Linked DNA regions of Methyloterricola oryzae. Each later gene encodes a partner of the first gene's protein in a complex. Links are inferred from orthologs where the notes say so. Each region holds a gene or a part of one and is shown on either strand. Other genes may lie near its edges. The genes, in order: pmbA and tldD.

The links.
Region 2: the proteins of pmbA (region 1) and tldD are in contact, whole or in part, in a solved structure (PDB 5NJ9), measured with the Escherichia coli proteins. The link is inferred for Methyloterricola oryzae from one-to-one orthologs.

Annotation. Positions count from the first base shown.
Region 1 is NZ_JYNS01000002.1:399,342-402,483, reverse strand. The notes cover bases 192-3,017. They hold pmbA (metalloprotease PmbA), read right to left. Parts: upstream 2,368-3,017; coding sequence 1,015-2,367; downstream 192-1,014. Other genes in these bases: EK23_RS05520 (hypothetical protein), read right to left, coding at 2,757-3,017; EK23_RS05525 (DUF2970 domain-containing protein), read right to left, coding at 2,509-2,736; EK23_RS05535 (hypothetical protein), read left to right, coding at 735-980; rapZ (RNase adapter RapZ), read left to right, coding at 192-690. Also shown: more of rapZ, read left to right, coding at 1-191; more of EK23_RS05520, read right to left, coding at 3,018-3,142.
Region 2 is NZ_JYNS01000004.1:119,772-123,013, forward strand. Bases 312-3,237 are described here. They hold tldD (metalloprotease TldD), read right to left. Parts: upstream 2,535-3,237; coding sequence 1,089-2,534; downstream 312-1,088. Other genes in these bases: EK23_RS07950 (GGDEF domain-containing protein), read right to left, coding at 312-995; EK23_RS07960 (carbon-nitrogen hydrolase family protein), read right to left, coding at 2,559-3,237. In the rest of the region: EK23_RS07945 (hypothetical protein), read left to right, coding at 1-99; more of EK23_RS07950, read right to left, coding at 135-311; more of EK23_RS07960, read right to left, coding at 3,238-3,242. UniProt on the Escherichia coli protein: Metalloprotease involved in CcdA degradation. Suppresses the inhibitory activity of the carbon storage regulator (CsrA).

The DNA.
Region 1 (3,142 bases):
CTGGGCATCGATGCCCGCAACCAGAGCGCCAGCCTCAGCCAGTTTCCGGCCACGCGCGCCATGGTCGCCGCGTCGGGGATCGACTGCGAACTGCTGTTCCTGCAGGCGGAGCCCTTCGCCTTGCTGAAGCGCTTCAGCGAGACCCGCCGCAAGCACCCGCTGACCGACGCCACCCATTCCCTGTCGGAAGCCATCGAACTGGAATGGCAGTTGTTGGAGCCGGTATCCCAACAGGCTGACCTGCTGCTCGATACCACCTACACCAATGTTCACCAGCTTCGGCAGTTGATCCGTGACCGCGTCGGCGCGCGCGAAAAACGGCTCATGTCCCTCTATTTCCAGTCCTTCGGCTTCAAGAACGGGATTCCCCTGGACACCGACTTCGTGTTCGACGCCCGTTGCCTCCCCAACCCGCACTGGGAACCGGCGCTGCGCAGCAAGACCGGCAAGGATTCGGAAGTGATCGAGTTTCTCTCGAAAAATCAGGATGTCTGCGAATACCAGGACTACCTGACGTCCTTCCTGGAAAAGTGGGTACCCCGCTTCGAAGCGGAGAACCGCAGCTACCTGACCATTGCCGTTGGCTGCACCGGCGGCCAGCACCGCTCGGTCTATCTGATCGAACAACTGGCACGGCATTTCCGGGCCTCGCCCTACGACATTCTGGTCCGGCACCGCGAACTGGGGTAGAGGAGCCCGCTGTGTCTTCTGGACTCGATTCCAAAAGCCGGGGAATGCCCCCAAAGAAGCGCGGCTTGGGCCGCGGGCTCGAGGCCTTGCTGACCGATGTGCTGATCAAGGTTGAGGCGCAGGACGGTGATGCGGGGGAACTGGAGCACGCCGGGCCGGCGCTCCGGGAAAGCGGCGGCGCCGGCCAGGAAATCCCGGCTTTACAGCAAGAAAGGCTGGCTCTGCTCGAGGAAGCGGAAACCCTTAGGGCCCTGATCGAAGACCTGGAGAGACTGGCCCGCGCCGACTAAGGCGGCGAATCAGTCGTCGCCGAGGGCTTGCGGCTCAGTTACCTGCCACGGTCATACCGGACAGCAGGATGGAGCCGGTGTGAATGCTGCCGCGGCGGTCCACATCGCTGCCGATGGCCACGATATTACGGTACATGTCGCGCAGGTTCCCGGCGATGGTGATTTCTTCCACAGGATGTGCAATCTCGCCATTCTCCACCCAGAAGCCGGCTGCGCCGCGGGAATAATCTCCGGTTACCAGGTTGACGCCCTGCCCCATCAATTCGCCCACAAGAAGGCCGGTACCCATTTGCCGCAGTAATGCCGGCAGGTCCGACTCACCGTGATCGACCATAAGGTTGTGCACGCCGCCGGCGTTGCCGGTGGTCTGCATGCCCAGCTTGCGCGCCGAGTACGTGCTCAGCACGTAGGATTTCAGTACCCCAGCGGTGACCAGGTCATGGGCCCGCGTCGCCACCCCTTCGCTGTCATAGGGCGCGCTGGCCAGACCGCGGCGCATGTGCGGCTGTTCGGACAACCGGACGAACTCCGGGAACACCGGCTTTTCCAGCGAATCCAGCAAGAACGAGGACTTGCGGTACAGATTGCCACCACGGATGGCGCCGAGGAAATGCCCGAGCAAACCGCCTGCCACGTCGGCAGCGAAAATTACCGGACACTGGCGCGTGGTCAGCGAGCGCGCATCCAGGCGCCGCACCGTGCGGCGCGCGGCCTGCTCGCCCACGGCGGAGGCCGCCTCGAGGTCTTCGCGGGCCCGCGCCACGGTCCACCAGTCGTCCCGCTGCATGGAATCGCCACTCTCGCCGATGACGGAACACGCGATGCTATGCCGGCTGGTGGCGTACCCGTGCAGGAAACCCAGGGTGTTGCCAAGCACCCGCTGACCCGCATAGGTGCTGACGCTCGCGCCTTCCGAATTGACGATGGCGGGGTGGAAATCCCGCGCCGTTGTCTCGCATTCCAGGGCCAGGGCTATAGCATCCTCCGGCGACAATTCCCAGGGATGGTAAAGGTCCAGTTCGGGGAAAGTGGTGGCCAGGCAGTCCTGATCGGGCAGTCCGGCATAGGGGTCCTCCGCCGCGTAGGCGGCGATACGACAAGCGGCGGCCACGGTTTCGGCCACCGCTTCGCCGCGCAGGTCCGTGGTGCTTGCGGAACCCTTGCGCTGACCAAAGTAGACCGTAATCCCCAGACCCTGGCTACGATGATGCTCGATGGTCTCCACGTCGCCGAGGCGGACATTGACGGACAGTCCGCGGTCCACGCTCAATCCCGCCTCGGCCGCGCTCGCGCCGCGCTTGCGCGCTTCCGCCAAGGCATCGCCAACCAGTTCCTGCAGGCGCGCAAGTTCGCCCTCGCTTCCAACGGATTGAGCAAGATTCGTCACGCTAAGTTGACCTCATGAAAGACACGACTGAAGGGTGAAGGGATGGGCCAAGCGGCCCAATAAGGCAAAGTGCCCAGCGGGACAGGGATCGGTTCCCGCAGGGCAATTCCACTTAACGGGTGCTGCGGAAACACGGCAAGACTAGGCCGATGCCGCCCCGATCACCAGTTTGACCAGCATGTACAGCGTTATTACGAAAAGAATCGTGGCGACGATTCCGACCACGATGAAAGTGCCCGCGGAGCCGCCGGCAAAATCCCGTTGCCGGTTTTTCTCGCTCTGCACGCCAAAGCCGGCAGCCAAGACGCTACCGATGACCTGAAACAAGTTCGGTCGCCCTGGCTGTTCCGGTGTCTTCTGCTCGTCCACGGCTGCAATACTTTGGCGTATCAAGAACCGGAGGAAACCCGATCACCGGCGGCACCGGCTTTCTTGAGCATGTAGTATTTGGCCCCGAAGGCACCCGCCACCACCAGCAGCGCGATGAGGATGGCCAGAACATTACTGCTGATGACGTCCTCGTCGACGTTCAATCCGTAGGTGCGCAAGTACGTGGCCAGGAAGTAGAGCGTCTGCACTGTGCAGATGGACAGGCCGAAAGAAACCAGGAACTTATCGATGACCTTGTATTCCGTGAACTGGATGTGATCCAGGAACAACTTCATGATGGCGTAGCCGGGAAGGAACATTTCGAAAAGGGTGATCAGCAGGCGTTCCACGTAGTAGAACGGTGAACTGGTGGTAAAGACCGAGAGCAGTACGACGAAAATCGCGC
Region 2 (3,242 bases), on another replicon or contig:
CCCGAGGGTACCAAGACCTGGGTCTGGCCAGAGATGATATCGCCCGTCTCGACCATCAATCAGCTCAATCCGGAGTCACAGGCCTCATACCTGCACTGAGCGGTTGTGAGAAAATTGACTGCGCGGCCCGATCGCTACGATTTTTCAAAGCCTCTGAGCCCGCCCGCCGCGGCCACATGGGCCTCGGCCGCACTCTGCGGGGCGTACAGGCGTGTGCGGTTGCGCCCTTCCTGCTTGGCGAGGTAAAGAGCGCAGTCCGCCTGGTCGACGAGGACGGGCCACATGTCACCATGGCTCTGCCGCTCCGGACGATACGCGGTAACGCCTATGCTCACGGTGATCTTGACCTCGTCCTTCATTTCGTCGCCAATATCCCGCCGCACACGCTCGGCCACGCGCATGGCGCCTTCCGCATCCACATCCGGCAACAGCGCCACGAATTCCTCGCCGCCCCAGCGTCCGATATGATCCACATTGCGCAGGCTGTTCCTTAACTTTTCGGCCACCCGCACTAGCACCGCATCGCCGGCGGAATGCCCGTAACGATCGTTGACCTGCTTGAAATAGTCGAGATCGATCATGAGGACCGACAAGGTCTTCCCGGTACGTTGGCTCAATCGCATTTCGCGCTGCGCACAGTCGTTGAGGGCACGACGATTGGCCAGCCCGGTCAGGGGATCGGTGGCGGCCAGTTGCTTGAGCAGTTCATCCTGCTGCCGCAAGGTCCGGAACAGGCTGCGCAGGCCAAACACGCCGGCGGCCATCAAGGTGGAAATCAACAGGCCGGTGACATTATTGACCCAACGCGGATCCGGATCCGCCCGCAGCATCAGGAGCGGCTCCACCCGCCGTTCGACCATCAGCAGCAGCGCCAGGGACACGCACACCCAGGCGAAGCGGAAACGGCTCGCGTGGCCGACCTGCAGCATGGCGGCCACAGCGGCCGCAATCTGCAGTGCGATGGACGCGATGAGGATACCGGCGACCCACGCCATCACGGCGGTCTCCGTGTGCGGTACCGCGACATGGCAGCGTCCCGACCCGGCCCCCGCGGACTCGAAAGCCGCTCCGGCATACGGGCCGCGGAACTAGACGCTGGTTCCGCCCACCGTCAGGCCATCGACCCGCAAGGTGGGCTGCCCCACGCCCACGGGGACGCTCTGGCCCTCCTTGCCGCAACTGCCCACGCCCGAATCCAGTTCCAGATCGTTTCCCACCATGGAAACGCGCGTCAGGACGTCGGGACCGTTGCCGATGAGGGTGGCGCCCTTGACTGGACGGGTGATGCGGCCGTTCTCGATCAGATAGGCCTCGCTGGCGGAAAACACGAACTTGCCGGAGGTGATGTCCACCTGCCCGCCGCCGAAATTCTTGGCGTACAGGCCCGACTGCACCGAGCCGATGATCTCCTGCGGATCGTGGGGGCCCGCCAGCATGTAGGTATTGGTCATGCGCGGCATGGGCAGGTGGGAATAGGACTCGCGGCGGCCGTTGCCGGTGGGAGCAACGCCCATGAGGCGCGCGTTGAGCTTGTCCTGCATGTAACCCTTGAGGATGCCGTTCTCGATCAGCGTGGTGCACTGGGTCGGCGTGCCTTCGTCATCGATGTTGAGCGAGCCGCGCCGGCCCGGCAGGGTGCCGTCGTCCACCACGGTGCACAAGGGCGAAGCCACCCGCTCGCCCAGACGGCCGCTGAAAGCCGAGGTGCCCTTGCGATTGAAATCCCCCTCCAGGCCATGGCCCACGGCCTCATGCAGCAGCACGCCCGGCCAGCCGGGGCCGAGCACGACGGTCATGTTTCCGGCGGGCGCCGCCACGGCCTCCAGGTTCACCAGGGCCTGGCGCACCGCCTCGCGGGCGTAGCCGGAAGCCCGTCCGCCTTCCAGGAAATAGCGGTAATCGGCACGCCCGCCCCCGCCGCTGCTGCCCTGCTCGCGGCGACCGCCCTGCTGCACGATCACCGAGACATTCAGTCGCACCAAGGGGCGGACATCGCCGTGCATCACGCCGTCCTGACCCAGTACCAGGACCACATCGTGGGCGCCGATCAGGCTCACCATCACCTGCTCCACCCGGGGGTCCAGGCTGCGCGCTTCCTCGTCCAGACGCCGCAGCAGCTCGATTTTCTCTTCCTCAGCCAGGGACTGCAGCGGGTCGATGGGCGGATACAGCTGCGATAGCGCGTTCCTGCCCTGTATCGCCACGCTGCCCGACTGTCCGCCGCTGGCGATGGCGCGGGCATTTCGTGCGGCATCCAGCAGGGCCGGGAGCGCCACTTCGTCGCTGTAGGCAAACCCGGTCTTTTCACCAGACACGGCGCGCACGCCGACGCCCTGCTCGATGTTATGGCTGGCCTCCTTGACGATGCCGTCTTCCAGGGCCCAGGACTCGTAGCGGCTGGTCTGCATGTATATGTCGGCCGCATCCACGGACGCGCCCAGCAGCTGCCCCATCACGTGGTCGATCTCGTTGTTGCCGAGGCCCGCCGGCTCCAGTAAGGATTGCCGGGCAATCGCCAAAGAATCACTTGCCATGGGAATCTCGTTGTTCTCGCTCGTTCAAATACAACGCAACCGGCGGTGTTCCAAGGCCGGAAACGCTACTCTAACCCGCTCCAGGCGTTCGCGGTCCATTTCCGCGCACACCACCCCCGATCCCGACGCCAGGCTGTCCATGATCTTGCCCCAGGGATCGACGATCATGCTATGGCCGAAGGTTTCGCGTCCGTTCACATGAAACCCGCCCTGGTTGGCGGCCACGGTGAAGCACAGATTTTCCACACTGCGCGCCCGAACCAGGAGTTCCCAATGGGCCGCGCCGGTCTGGGCGGTGAAAGCGGAGGGCACGGCGAGGAAATCCATGCCCGATTCCGCCATCTGTCGGAACAGCTCCGGAAAACGCAGGTCGTAGCAGATGGCCACGCCCAGCCGCCCGAAGGGCGTATCCATGACCAGGGGGGAAACGCCGGCCTCGATGGTGTTGGACTCCTGGTAACGTTCCTCGGTGCCCGGCACGTTGACATCGAACAGATGGATCTTGTCGTAACGGCCGACGCGACGCCCGCCGGCGTCGTAAAGCAGGCAGGCCGCCCGCACCCGGCCGGCGCTGGCGCGGATGGGCATGGTGCCGCCGACGATCCAGACCTTATGCTTGTCCGCCATGCGCGCCAAGGCCTCCTGGATGGGGCCTTTGCCCTCGTCCTCGGCGACTTCCAGCTTGTCGGCCTCGCCCATGCCCATGAT